Regions from separate parts of the Castellaniella hirudinis genome, predicted to be linked through region 1. Evidence: predicted binding sites of a transcription regulator. Region 1 holds the regulator's gene; the other holds the start of a gene.
What was found. Region 1 encodes LexA, which represses DNA repair genes until DNA is damaged. Its sites were predicted from a motif close to ACTGTATNNNNATACAGT; they were not measured.
Positions count from the first base shown of each region.

Region 2: the regulator LexA is predicted to act here: its motif matches at 3,738-3,755, upstream of recA (recombinase RecA).

Region 1 is NZ_JBHSDY010000004.1:6,018-13,447, forward strand. It holds gene uvrB (excinuclease ABC subunit UvrB) at 1-1,229, opposite strand, end outside; gene ACFO0J_RS07130 (amino acid aminotransferase) at 1,361-2,566, shown strand; gene lexA (transcriptional repressor LexA) at 2,733-3,482, shown strand; gene lon (endopeptidase La) at 3,551-6,004, opposite strand; gene clpX (ATP-dependent Clp protease ATP-binding subunit ClpX) at 6,191-7,430, opposite strand, start outside.
Region 2 is NZ_JBHSDY010000010.1:594,439-601,868, forward strand. It holds gene ACFO0J_RS16385 (MFS transporter) at 1-1,355, opposite strand, end outside; gene ACFO0J_RS16390 (sensor histidine kinase) at 1,406-2,857, opposite strand; gene ACFO0J_RS16395 (response regulator) at 2,870-3,571, opposite strand; gene recA (recombinase RecA) at 3,855-4,916, shown strand; gene recX (recombination regulator RecX) at 4,939-5,490, shown strand; gene ACFO0J_RS16410 (LysR family transcriptional regulator) at 5,518-6,432, opposite strand; gene metE (5-methyltetrahydropteroyltriglutamate--homocysteine S-methyltransferase) at 6,535-7,430, shown strand, end outside.

The DNA of each region.
Region 1 (7,430 bases):
CGCGCCTCGAATTCCTCCAGGCGCAAAGGCCGGTTATCCAGCGCCGAAGGCAGCCGGAAGCCGAACTGCACCAGCGTGTCCTTGCGCGACCGGTCGCCCCGGTACATGCCGCCCAACTGGCCGATCGTGACGTGGCTCTCGTCGATGAACATCAGGGCGTTGGCGGGCAGATAGTCGATCAAGGTCGGCGGCGGTTCACCCGGCAAGGCCCCCGACAGATGCCGCGAATAGTTTTCGATGCCCTTGCAAAAGCCCAGTTCCTGCAGCATTTCCAGGTCGAAGCGGGTGCGTTGTTCCAGCCGCTGGACTTCGACCAGCTTGCCGGCCTCGGTCAGCTCGGCCAGCCGGTCGCGCAGTTCTACCTTGATGGTCTCGATGGCGCGCAGCACGGTCTCGCGCGGCGTCACGTAGTGCGAGCTGGGGAAGATCGTGAACCGCACCAGACTCTGGACCGGCTTGCCCGTCAGAGGGTCGAACAGGTCCAGGGACTCGATCTCGTCGTCGAACAGCGTGATACGCAGGGCCTGTTCGGCGTGTTCGGCCGGAAAAACATCGATGACCTCGCCGCGCGCCCGGAAAGTCCCCCGGGAAAACTCCATATCGTTGCGTTCGTACTGCATGGACACCAGCCGCGCCAGGACTTCCTGGCGGCCGACCCGGTCGCCGGTGCGCAGCGTCAGCACCATCGCGTGGTAGTCGCCCGGATTGCCGATCCCGTAAATGCAGGACACGGTGCCCACGATGATGGTGTCGGGGCGTTCCAGCAGGCTTTTGGTGGCCGACAGACGCATCTGCTCGATGTGCTCGTTGATGGACGAGTCTTTCTCGATGAACAGGTCGCGCGAAGGCACATAGGCCTCAGGCTGGTAGTAATCGTAGTAAGACACGAAATATTCCACCGCATTGCGGGGGAAGAATTCACGCATTTCGGCGTACAACTGAGCGGCCAGGGTCTTGTTGGGCGCCAGCACGATGGCCGGGCGTCCGGTGCGGGCGATCAGATTGGCCATGGTGTAGGTCTTGCCCGAACCCGTCACCCCCAGCAGGGTCTGGCACATGAGCCCATCGCGCACGCCCTCTTCCAGCGCGTCGATCGCGGCCGGCTGGTCGCCGGCCGGCGGATAGGGCTGGAACAACTGGAACGGGCTGTCCGGATACTGGACGAACCCCGGCACAGCCTCGGGGGCATCCGGGGACTGGCCCTGTTGGATTTCGACCTGATGGGACATGGGCTCAACTAGACACTGTTCGGGTAAACCCCTTATTATCACACTGTTGGCCCACGTGACCAAAGGAACCTCTGCATAAGTCGAGCGTTCAGAGGTTCCCAAGACTCCTCTCCTTTGTCCTCCCGGTAACCATGTCCTCCATCTTCGCATCTGTCGAACTCGCTCCGCGCGACCCCATCCTGGGCCTGAACGAACAATTCAAGGCCGACACCCGGTCCACCAAGGTCAATCTCGGCGTCGGCGTCTACTATGACGACGCGGGCCACATCCCCCTGCTGAAAGCCGTCCGCCAGGCCGAAGCCCGCCTGTTCGAACAGGCCGCACCGCGCAACTACCTGCCGATCGACGGCATCCCCGGTTACAACACGGGCGCCCGCACCCTGCTGCTGGGCGCCGGTTCGCCGCTGATCGCCGAACACCGCTCGCTGACGGTCCAGACCCTGGGCGGCACCGGCGCGCTGAAGATCGGCGCCGACTTCCTGAAGCGGATTCTGCCCCAGGCCCAGGTCGCCATCAGCAACCCCAGCTGGGACAACCACCAGGCCCTGTTCAGCGCCGCCGGCTTCCCCATCGTCCACTATGACTACTACGACGCCGCCACGCACGGCCTGAACTTCGACGGCATGCTGGCCTCGCTGCGCGCCTTGCCCGCCGGCACCGTCGTCGTGCTGCACGCCTGCTGCCACAACCCCACCGGCGTCGATCCTACCCTGGACCAGTGGCAGGAAATCGCCCGCACGCTGCAGGCCGGTCAACTGGTGCCCTTCCTGGACATCGCCTACCAGGGCTTCGGCGCCGGCATCGAAGAAGACGCCGCCGTGGTGCGCCTGTTCGCGGACCTGGGCATGACCATGTTCATCAGTTCCTCGTTCTCCAAGTCCTTCTCGCTGTACGGCGAGCGCGTCGGCGCCCTGACCCTGGTGACCGGCGGCGACGAGGAAAGCGCCCGCGTGCTCAGCCAGCTCAAGCGCGTCATCCGCACCAACTACTCCAACCCGCCCACCCACGGCGGCGCCATGGTCTCGACCGTGCTGAACACGCCCGAACTGTACGCCCAGTGGTCCGAAGAACTGGCCGGCATGCGCGATCGCATCCGCACCATGCGCCACCAACTGGTCGAAAAGATCCAGGCCCAGGGCGTGGACCAGGACTTCAGCTTCGTCAAGGCCCAGCGCGGCATGTTCTCGTTCTCCGGCCTGACCAAGGCCCAGGTGGACCGCCTGCGCGAAGAATTCGGCATCTATGCCGTGGGCAGCGGCCGCATCTGCGTGGCCGCCCTGAACAGCGGCAACATCGACTACGTCGCCCAGGCCGTGGCCCAGGTGATCAAGAACTGATCGTTCTCGCGCGTCGGCTTGCGGGCCGGCGCGTTTGATGCGCAGTCGCCCGGCGGGACCCTTGCGAGGGTCCCGTCGTCGTTTCCGGCGCTGCAGCGGCCTCCCGCTTGCGCCGCACTCGGCCTTCCGTCACAATACAGGCTGTGTTTCCATCCAGTACCTCGACATGGCCCTGAAACTCACCGCCCGACAGTCCCAGATCCTGGATCTCATCCGGCAATCCATGCAACAGACGGGCCGCCCCCCGACCCGGGCCGAAATCGCCCGTGAACTGGGCTTTCGCTCGGCCAACGCCGCTGAAGACCATTTGCGCGCGCTGGAACGCAAGGGGTACGTCCTGCTGTCGGCCGGCACCTCGCGCGGCATCCAGCTCACCGGACAGGCCCAGTCCGCCTCCACGGCCGACGATATCCATGCGGCCGACGCCACCGGGACCACCGATGCGGTCGGGCGCACATCCCGTCCGGCGCCAGGCCGCACGCCCGGCCCCCTGCCCGGCGCCCCGACCTGGATCGAACCGGCCGACAACCGCCTGGTGCCGCTGGTGGGCCGCGTCGCCGCCGGCAGCCCCGTCCTGGCGGCCGAACACGTCGAACGCGAAATCCCCCTGGCCCCCCACCTGTTCGAGGCGGCCCCCGATTATCTGCTGCGCGTGCGCGGCAGCAGCATGCGCGATGCCGGCATCCTGGACGGCGACCTGCTGGCCGTGCGCAGCACGCCCCAGGCCCGCCACGGCCAGATCGTGGTCGCCCGCCTGGGCGACGACGTGACCGTCAAGCGCCTGGACCACCAGGGCCGCCGCATCCGCCTGCTGCCCGAAAACCCGGACTTCCAGCCGATCGACGTCGGACCCGGCGACGACTTCGCCATCGAAGGCATCGCCGTCGGCCTGATCCGCACGACCGCGCTGCATTGATTCAATCAAAACAAAGGCCTGTGTTTTCAACAAACACAGGCCTTTTTGCTGGGAAGCGCCGAAAGAAATCAGTGCTTCATCACCCCGCCGCTGCCGGATTCAACCGGCTTGGCGGCAGCCACCGCCTCGGCCGCCAGACGAGCGACTTCTTCGTCTGACAAAGGCACGGGCATGCGCTGCAAGGCGACTTCCAGCACCCGGTCGATCCAGCGCACCGGGATGATTTCCAGGTGGTTTTTCACGTTGTCCGGGATTTCAGCCAGATCCTTGACGTTTTCCTCGGGGATCATCACGGTCTTGATGCCGCCGCGATGCGCCGCCAGCAGCTTTTCCTTCAGGCCGCCGATCTCCAGCACCTCGCCGCGCAGGGTGATTTCCCCCGTCATGGCGACGTCGGCCCGCACCGGAATGCCGGTCAGCGCCGACACCATGGCCGTGGTGATCGCGGCCCCGGCCGAAGGACCGTCCTTGGGCGTGGCGCCTTCCGGAAAGTGGATGTGCAGATCGCGCTTTTCGAAGGCCTGATCCGCAATGCCCCACTTACGGGCGCGGGCGCGCACCACAGTGCGGGCGGCCTCGACCGATTCCTTCATCACGTCGCCCAGCGAGCCCGTGCGCAGGACCGCGCCCTTGCCCGGCATGTCGGCCGCCTCGATGGTCAGCAGGTCGCCGCCGACTTCCGTCCAGGCCAGACCGGTGACCTGGCCGACCTTGTCTTCCTTTTCGGCCACGCCGAAATTGTAGCGGCGCACCCCCAGGAAATCGTTCAGATTGGCGGCGTTGACCACGATGGCGGCCTGGTCGTTGGTCTTGCGGGCCGACTCGGCAGGATTGCTGAGCAGACGCTTGACGGCCTTGCGGCAGATCTTGGAGACTTCGCGTTCCAGCGCGCGCACCCCGGCTTCACGCGTGTAATAACGCACGATGTCGCGGATGGCGTCCTCGGAAATGCTCAGTTCGCCGTCCTTCACGCCGTTGTTCTTCATCAGCTTGGGCAGCAGGTGGTCGAAGGCGATGTGGACCTTCTCGTCTTCGGTGTAGCCCGACAGGCGGATGACTTCCATCCGGTCCAGCAGGGCCGGCGGAATGTTCAGCGTATTGCTGGTCGCCACGAACATCACATCCGACAGGTCGAAATCGACCTCGATGTAGTGATCCTGGAAGGTGTGATTCTGTTCCGGATCGAGCACTTCCAGCAGGGCCGAGGACGGGTCGCCGCGGAAATCCGCGCCCAGCTTGTCGATCTCGTCGAGCAGGAACAGCGGATTGCGCACGCCGACCTTGGTCATGTTCTGCAGGATCTTGCCCGGCATGGAACCGATGTAGGTGCGCCGATGGCCGCGGATTTCGGCCTCGTCACGCACGCCGCCCAGCGCCATGCGCACGAACTTGCGATTGGTCGCACGGGCCACGGACTGGCCCAGCGAGGTCTTGCCCACGCCCGGGGGGCCGACCAGGCACAGGATCGGCGCCTTGAGCTTGTCCACGCGCTGCTGCACCGCCAGGTATTCGACGATGCGTTCCTTGACCTTTTCCAGGCCGTAGTGATCGGCGTCGAGGACTTCCTCGGCATTACGCAGGGCATTGTTGACGCGGCTCTTTTTACGCCACGGCAAGCCCACCAGCGTGTCGATGTAGTTGCGCACCACGGTGGCCTCGGCCGACATGGGCGACATCAGCTTGAGCTTCTTCAGTTCGGCGTCGGCCTTCTTGCGAGCTTCCTTGGGCAGATGCGCCGAGGCGATGCGACGTTCGAGCTCCTCGATGTCGGCGCCTTCTTCGCCTTCGCCCAATTCCTTCTGGATGGCCTTGACCTGCTCGTTCAGATAGTAGTCGCGCTGGCTCTTTTCCATCTGCTTCTTGACACGGCCGCGGATGCGCTTTTCGACCTGCAGGATCTCGATTTCCGATTCCAGTTGGGCCAGCAGCGCCTCCAGGCGCTGTGCAGCACCGGGCATGTCGAGCAGGGACTGTTTCTGCTCGATCTTCAGGGGCAGATGGGCGGCGATGGTGTCGGCCAGACGGCCGGCGTCCTCGATCCCCGACAGCGAAGTCAGGATTTCCTGGGGGATCTTCTTGTTCAGTTTGACGTACTGTTCAAACTGGGCCACGACGGCGCGGCGCAGGGCTTCAGCCTCGGCCTGGCCGGACTGGTCTTCGGCGATGCCGGAGACGCTCGCCGCGAAATGGGTTTCGGCGTCGGTGACTTCGTGGATGCGGGCGCGCTGCAAGCCTTCGACCAGCACCTTGACGGTGCCGTCGGGCAGTTTCAGCATCTGCAGGATGTTGGCCGCGCAGCCGATCTCGTACAGATCGTCAGGCGTGGGTTCGTCCTTGCCGGCGGATTTCTGGGCCACCAGCATGACGCTGCTGCCGGCCTCCATGGCCAGTTCGAGCGCCTTGATGGAACGCGGCCGTCCCACGAACAGCGGGATGACCATGTGGGGAAAGACCACGACGTCGCGCAAAGGCAGCAACGGCAGTTCCACAGGTTCCTGAGTCAGAATCTGGCTAGCAGACATGGTGGATTCCTCAAACGATTGAATCTGAAAGAAAAAGGAAGCGCGGGCTTCCTTTTTCGTATAGTGCCTGCTGATGAATATGGTGCCGGACGGACGCTTTTCAAGAGCCGGGGCACACGGCCAGTATACGGGAACCGGCTCCGGGCTGCCCCGTCCGGAGGACGGGAACAGCGACCGGATGCAAGATCAGGCGGCGGCCGAGCGCAGCGGCTTTTCTTCGACCTGGCGCTCGGGCCGGGGCCCCTTGACCAGCGTCGGCGTGTCCTGCCCTTCGACCGCGTCCTTTTCCAGGACCACGCGGTTGATGTCCTGACGCGAAGGCAGTTCGTACATCGTGCTGAGCAGCGATTGTTCCATGATGGAACGCAGGCCGCGGGCGCCGGTGCGACGCTTGATGGCCCGGCGGGCGATCGCCGTCAGGGCCTCGGGAGTCACGTCGAGTTCGACGTCTTCCATCTCGAACAGCTTCTGGAACTGCTTGACCACCGCGTTGCGCGGCTCGGTCAGGATGCGCACCAGCGTATCCTCGGTCAGTTCTTCCAGGGTGGCGACCACCGGCAGGCGGCCGACCAGTTCCGGGATCAGGCCGAACTTGATCAGGTCTTCGGGCTCGACCTCGGCGAACAGTTCGCCCACACCGCGCTCGGAACGCGCGCGCACCGTGGCGGCAAAGCCGATGCCGGAGCGTTCGCTGCGATCACGGATGATCTTTTCCAGACCATCGAAGGCGCCGCCGACGATGAACAGGATGTTGGTGGTGTCGACCTGGACGAAGTCCTGGTTGGGGTGCTTGCGCCCGCCCTGCGGCGGCACCGAGGCGACCGTGCCTTCGATGAGCTTCAGCAGCGCCTGCTGCACGCCCTCGCCCGACACGTCGCGGGTGATGGAGGGGTTGTCGGACTTGCGCGAAATCTTGTCGATTTCATCGATGTAGATGATGGCGCGCTGGGCCTTTTCAACCTCGTAGTTGCAGTTCTGCAGCAGCTTCTGGATGATGTTCTCGACGTCCTCGCCGACGTAGCCGGCTTCCGTCAGGGTGGTGGCGTCGGCCATCACGAAAGGCACGTCCAGCATGCGCGCCAGCGTCTGCGCCAGCAGGGTCTTGCCCGAACCGGTCGGCCCGATCAGCAGGATGTTGCTCTTGGACAGTTCGACGTCGCCGTCCTTGGCGTCCTGGTAGCGGATGCGCTTGTAGTGGTTGTAGACCGCCACCGCCAGATTGCGCTTGGGCGTTTCCTGGCCGATGACGTAGCCGTCCAGAAAGGACTTGATTTCCTGCGGCGTGGGCAGTTCTTTGCGCACGGCGGCCCGTGCCGCGTCCTGGGACTCTTCGCGGATGATGTCGTTGCACAGGCTGATGCATTCATCGCAGATGAAGACGGAAGGCCCGGCGATCAGCTTATGGACTTCGTGCTGGCTTTTGTTG
Region 2 (7,430 bases), on a different contig from region 1:
AGGAAGAACAGCAGCAGCAACACCATGGTGAAGTTGATCTGCGACGGGTCGGCATAGGCGGGGTAGCCGTGGGTGCGCACCGCCTGGCGCAACTCGTTTTGCAGCTGTTCGTTGCGGCGGGCGAAGTCGGCGCGTGGCAGCGATGTGCCGTCGAAGGCGTCGATGCGCTGGTCGCCCACCAGGGCGTAGGCGACGGTGCCCTCGGGAGCCGGCTGGTTGATGTAATGGACCGAGTGGCTCGCCATGAAGGTCTTGAGCAGATCGCAGGCGCTGGTAAAGGACGCAATGCCCACCGGATTGAACTGCAGCGAGCAGTCCTGCGGGTCGGATACGACGTACACCGGGGCCTGGTTCTGGGCGCGCTCCAGCGCCGGGTTGGCGTAGTGGGTCAGGCCCTTGAAGACGGGGAAGTAGGTCAGGGCGGCGATCAGGCAGCCGGCCATGATGATGGGCTTGCGGCCGATCCGGTCCGACAGGGCGCCGAACACCAGAAAGAACGGACAGGCCAGCAGCAGGGCCAGGGCCACCAGGATGTTGGCAATGTTGGCGTCCACGCCCAGGGTCTCGGTCAGGAAGTACAGGGCGTAGAACTGGCCGGTGTACCAGACCACGGCCTGGCCGGCCGTCAGGCCGATCAGGGCCAGCAGGATCAGGCGCAGATTGCGCCAGCGCCCGAAGGCTTCCTTGATGGGGGCGCGCGAGACCAGGCCTTCGCTTTTCATGCGCGTGAAGGCGGGTGATTCGTGCAGGCGCAGGCGGATCCAGACCGAGATCACCAGCAGCAGCACGGAAATCAGGAACGGCACGCGCCAGCCCCAGGCGTCGAAGGCCTCCTGGCCCAGCGTGGCGCGGGTGCCCAGGACCACGACCAGCGACAGGAACATGCCGGTCGTGGCGGTGGTCTGGATCCAGCTGGTGAAAAAGCCGCGCCGTCCCTGCGGGGCGTGTTCGGCCACGTAGACGGCGGCGCCGCCGTATTCGCCTCCCAGCGCCAGGCCCTGCAGCAGGCGCAGCAACAGCAGGATCGTGGGGGCGGCGGTGCCGATCGACGCCGACGAGGGCAGCACGCCCACCAGAAAGGTGGACAGGCCCATGATCAGGATCGAGACCACGAAGGCGTACTTGCGTCCGACCATGTCGCCCAGCCGGCCGAACACCAGGGCGCCGAAAGGCCGCACGGCGAAGCCGGCCGCGAAGGTCAGCAGGGCGAAAATGAAGCCCGCCGTGGGATTCAAGCCGGAAAAGAAATGCTGGGCGATGACGGCCGCCAGCGAACCATAGACGTAGAAGTCATACCATTCGAAGACCGTGCCCATCGAAGACGCCAGGATGACGCGGCGTTCCTCGTGGGTCATGGGACGGTTGGCTTCGTCCATGGGATCGTGCGGCATGGGTCGGGCTCGGTTCATGATCGGGTCCTGGGCGCATCGTCGCGAGGAAAGGAAACACGCAGCCGGGTGCCGGCGCTGAGTGGATCGCGGTGGTTGCCGGGCGGCAGGAAGGCAATGGTGGCGTGGTGGTGTTCGGCGACCTCGCGCACGATCGCCAGGCCCAGGCCGCTGCCCTCGGCATCGTGGCCGAGGATCCGGTAGAACCGGTCGAAGACCCGGGTCCGCTCTTCAGGCGGGATGCCTGGGCCGGAGTCCTGGACTTCGAGGCAGACCCGGTCGCCCTCGGGCAGGGCGCGCACCGTGACCTGGCCGCCCTGGGGTGTGTAGAGCAGCGCGTTGTCGATCAGGTTGTTCAGCAGTTCGCGGATCATCACCGCGTTGCCGAAAATCGGCAGGGGTTCGCCGGGCGATTCGAATCCCAGGTCGATGCGTCGTTGCAGGGCGGTCTCGACCCATGCCAGCGTGCAGGTCTCGGCCAGGGGCAGCAGGTCCAGCAATTCGGTGGTGCGCGCCTGGGTGGGGTCGATGGATTCCGCCCGCGCCAGCAGCAGCAACTGGTTCACCAGCCGGGTGGCGCGCCGGGACCCGGTGATCAGTTGCTGCAGGCTGTCGCGCATACGTTCCGGTTCCTGTTCGCGCAGCGCCAGTTCGCATTGGGTGCGGATGCCGGCCAACGGGGTTTTCAACTGGTGGGCGGCGTTGGCGACGAAGCGCCGCTGGGAATCGATGGAGTCCGACAGGCGTTGCAGCACGTTGTTCATGGACGCGATCAGCGGCACGATTTCGGCCGGCGCCAGATCATCGCGGATGGGCGACAGGTCACTGGGTTTGCGCCGCCGCATGTGCTCCTGGAGCAGGCTGAGCGGCTCCAGGCCCTGGGTCAGCCCCAGTCCGGCCAGCATGGCGGCCAGCGGCAGGATGATGAGCTGGGGCGTCAGCATGCCGGTCAGGATTTCCTGCTGCAGCGTCGCGCGCGCCTCGGCCGGTTCGGACACGACGGTCAGAAAACCGGTGCCGTCCTGGTCGCGCCCGCCCCAGACGTAGGCCATGCGGATGGACTGATGATTCTGGGACGCATTGCGAAAGCGGATCTGGTCAATGTCGTAGCCCCAGTTTTCCGGGGTGGGGATGGCGGGGTCGCCCGCCAGCAGGTGGCCGTTGGCGTCCAGGATCTGCCAACTGGTGGCGGACTCGTCCGCACCGCCGGCCAGCACCGTGCGGGCCGATTCGGACAGCGTCACCCCGTTGACCAGGCGTTGCTGCTCGACCTCGTGGCGCAGCAGGCGCAGATGGCTCGACAGCGTCCGGTCATAGGGCGAGTTGGCGATGTTCAGGGAAATGAAATAGGTGATGACGATGCCGATCGACCACAGGACGAACAGCGGCACGATCATCCACAGCAGGATGCGGCCCAGCAGCGTTGCGTGCCGGCGGTGGGGCCGGTGTGGTACCGGATCGGCGAACATGGCAGGGCCGCGTCAGCCGACGGCCGCCGTGTCTGCCGGTACGGCGCGGCTGTCGGGTTCCAGGCAGTACCCCAGGCCGCGCACGGTCAGGATGTGGACATCGGCCGGCTCGATCTTTTTACGCAGCCGGTGGATGTAGACCTCGATGGCGTTGGTGGTGACTTCTTCGCCCCATTCGCACAGCAGGTCCACCAACTGGTGTTTGCTGATCATGCGGCCGCTGCGCGACAGGAAGATTTCCAGCAGGCTGGTTTCGCGGGCGGACAGTTCGACGGCCGTGTCGTCGATGGTGGCGATGCGCCCGTTCAGGTCGAAGGCCAGGCGTCCGTGACGCAGGACGGATGCGCGTGCCCCGCCGTGTCGGCGGATCAGGGCGCGCACGCGGGCTTCCAGTTCGCTGAGGGCGAAGGGCTTGGACATATAGTCGTCGGCCCCCAGGTCCAGGCCTTCGACGCGCTGTTCGATGGAATCGGCGGCCGTCAGGATCAGAACAGGGAGGGGGGTGCTGCGCTGGCGCAGCTTGCGCAGCACGGACAGGCCGTCCAGGCGCGGCAGGCCCAGATCCAGGATCAGGAGATCGAAGGTCTGCAATTGCAGGGCGGAATCGGCGCTGGAGCCGTCGTTGACGACGTCCACGGCATAGCCTTCGTAGCGCAGCGATCGGGACAGCCCGTCCGCGAGAATGCTGTCGTCCTCGGCAATCAGGATACGCATGGCGGGAATGACATCCAGGGGGAGAGGGGCGTTGACGGCCCGGACTGGCGTCATTGTGGCACGCGGGACCCACGCGGTCATTTAGGGTAAACGATGGGCGGAGTATGGCGCGGGTGGCCGGACCGGCGGCAGGACCGATCGGCTCGGCTGCGACAGGATTGCCACATCTGTATTTTCATACAGTATAATTTAGTGCAATAATTTCCCGAATCCCGCTGTGCTCACCCGGACCGGACCGGCCGGCAATGACTTGCACAGCTTGTCTCTCAATAGGAATTCCCTCATGGATGAACGCTCCAAGGCCAACCCCGAACGCGCCAAGGCGCTGGCCGCCGCGCTGTCGCAGATCGAAAAGCAGTTCGGCAAGGGCTCCATCATGCGCTACGGCGACAATCAGGTCGAACACGACATCCAGGTCGTGTCCACCGGTTCCCTGGGGCTGGACATCGCCCTGGGCGTCGGGGGCCTGCCGCGCGGCCGGGTGGTCGAGGTCTACGGTCCGGAATCCTCCGGCAAGACCACGCTCACCCTGCAGGTCATCGCCGAAATGCAAAAGATCGGCGGCACCTGCGCCTTCGTCGACGCCGAGCACGCGCTGGACGTCCAGTACGCCGCGCGCCTGGGCGTGAACCTCGAAGACCTGCTGATCTCCCAGCCCGACACCGGCGAACAGGCCCTGGAAATCACCGACGCCCTGGTGCGCTCGGGTTCGGTCGACCTGATCGTGATCGACTCGGTCGCCGCGCTGGTGCCCAAGGCCGAAATCGAAGGCGATATGGGCGACTCGCTGCCCGGTCTGCAGGCCCGCCTCATGAGCCAGGCCCTGCGCAAACTGACCGCCACGATCAAGCGCGCCAACTGCATGGTGATCTTCATCAACCAGATCCGCATGAAGATCGGCGTCATGTTCGGCAACCCCGAAACCACCACGGGCGGCAACGCGCTGAAGTTCTATTCCTCCGTGCGCCTGGACATCCGCCGCATCGGCTCGATCAAAAAGGGCGACGAGGTCGTCGGCAACGAGACCCGTGTCAAGATCGTCAAGAACAAGGTCGCCCCGCCGTTCAAGCAGGTCGAGTTCGACATCATGTACGGCGCCGGCATCTCCCGCGAGGGCGAGATCATCGACCTGGGCGTCCAGGCCGGTCTGGTCGACAAGTCCGGCGCCTGGTACAGCTACAACGGCGAACGCATCGGCCAGGGCAAGGACAACGTCCGCGAATACCTCAAGGAACACGCGGACATGGCCTTCGAGATCGAAAACCGCGTACGTGAACAACTGGGCATCGCCCTGCGGGCCACGCCCACGGCATCTGCCGCCCCCGCCGCTGCCGATGGGGAATAGGCGCGACGACGGGTTCAGCACCGTGTTCGGCGACGATGAATCGTCGCCGGGCGGTGATGATTCGTCCGGGCGCGGGGCCAAGTCCGGCTCCAGCGGCGCCGGCCTCAGTTTGAAAGCCCGGGCCGTGGCCTATCTGTCCCGGCGGGAACATTCCCGCCAGGAATTGCGCCGCAAGTTGTCCGCCTGGTGCGATGATCCCGCTGCCGTCGAGGCCGTACTCGACGATCTGGCGCGCGAACACTGGCAGTCCGACCAGCGTTACGCCCAGGCCTATGCCCACCGCGTCGCCGCCCGCCAGGGCACGCAGCGCATCCTGGGCGCCCTGCGCCAGCAGGGGCTGGCCGACGAGCAGTTGGCGGATCTGAAAGATGGGTTGCGCGCGTCCGAAGCCGGGCGCGCGCGCGCCGTCTGGCAACGCAAATTCGGTCAGGCGCCCGCCGACCCCCGCGAATACGCGCGGCAGTACCGTTTCATGGCGGGGCGGGGGTTCTCGGTGGATTGCATCCGGCGCCTGCTGAGCAGCCGGGAAAACTTCGATCCGGCAGACTCCGCTGCGGAAGACGAGCAGGACTGAATTCGCTGCACGGCACCGTGCCGTGCGCTAGCCCGCCGCCCGTATCCCCGGCAAAGTCTCGAAACACGTGCGCCGCGCTTGTTCCAGGAACGCCTGCACGTAGGCCGTCTCCGCGTCCTCGGTGCGGATGCCGGCCTGCAAGGTGCGCCAGATCCCCGACCCCAGGCGGCAGATCTTCAGCCCCGGCAGATTCTTGTATTCATCCAGCGCCCAACTGGGCAGCGCGGCCACGCCCCGGCCGCTGGCGACCAGTTGCACGATCATGGGCGTCAGTTCCGCCGTGCGTACGGCGGCGGGTTCCACGCCGGCCGGGTCCAGAAACGTCGTATAGACGTCCAGGCGGGCCCGGTCGACCGGGTAGGTGATCAGGATCTGGTCGGCCAGGTCTTCCGGCCGGATCCGGTCGGCCGCGCCCAGCGGCCCCTGGCTGGCGACCGCCAGCACCAGTTCGTAGGCAAAGAGCGGCGTGTAGTCCACCGATTCCAGCGGTTCGGGGTCGGAGGTGATGACCACGTCCAGGTCGCCGCGCGCCAGGGCGGGCAGGGGGGCGAAGGAAAACGCCGCCGTCAGGTCCAGGGAGACTTCCGGCCAATCCTTGCGGAAGGTGTCCAGGGTGGGCATCAGCCACTGAAAGCAGGAGTGGCAGTCGATGGCGACGTGCAGGCGGCCGGCGCGGCCGGCCGCCAGGCGGCGCAATTCCAGCTCGACCGCGCGTACGCGCGGCAGCACGTCCTCGGCCAGCGCCACCAGCCGCAGGCCCGCCGTGGTCAGGCGGGCAGGGCGGGTGCGCCGGTTCAGCAGCGGCGTCTTCAGCCGCACTTCCAGGTCGCGCAACTGGTGCGACAGGGCGGACTGGGTCAGGTGCAGCCTTTCGGCGGCCTCTTGCAAGCTGCCGCCCTCGCGGATGGCCAGCAGGGTTTCCAGGTGTCGGACCTCAATCATGAATTTCTCTCATGTTATCCGTGCAGGATTTGATTTTTTATTTTTCGCCACCAAAGGCAGAATGTCGTTCATTGAATAATTTTAATGTTATCAGGATTCATCATGACGATCATTCATAATCTTGGCTTCCCTCGAATCGGCGCTGCCCGGGAATTGAAGCGCGCCCAGGAAGCCTACTGGGCCGGCAAGGCCGATCTGGACAGCCTGCTGGCGACGGGCCGTGACCTGCGGGCCCGTCACTGGGCGATCCAGGCCGACGCCGGCGCGCAATGGGTGCCCGTCGGTGATTTCGCCTGGTACGACCAGATTCTGGAGTGGACCACGCTGCTGGGCGCGGTGCCGGCGCGCTTCGGCCAGGCGGACGATGCCCCGGTCGAACTGGACACCCTGTTCCGCATGGCCCGCGGCCGCGCCCCATCGGGCACGCCGGCGGCGGCCTGCGAAATGACCAAATGGTTCGACACCAACTATCACTACATCACGCCTGAACTGCATCCCGGCCAGACCTACCGCATTGCGCGCGATTCGCTGTTCGAACAAGTGGCCGAGGCCCAGGCGCTGGGCCACCGCGTCCGCCCGGTGATTCCGGGGCCGCTGACCTGGCTGTGGCTGGGCAAGGGGGACGCCTACACGGCCGGCGCCGCCGACGCCGCCAAGCTCGATCTGCTGCCCGGCCTGCTGGCCGTCTATGAACAAGTGCTGCAACGCCTGGCCGCCCAGGGCGTGGAGTGGGTGCAGATCGATGAGCCCATCCTGGTGCTGGACCTGCCGCAGGCCTGGCGCGAAGCGCTGGCCGGCGTCTACGCCCGCCTGGCGGCGCAGGGGTCCAACGTGCTGCTGGCCACGTATTTCGGCAGCGTCGAGCACAACCTGGACGTCATCCAGGCCCTGCCTGTGCAGGGGCTGCACGTGGACCTGGTGCGCGCGCCGGGCCAGCAAGCGGCCGTGCTGGCCGCGGTGCGCAATGATCAAGTGCTGTCGCTGGGCGTGATCGACGG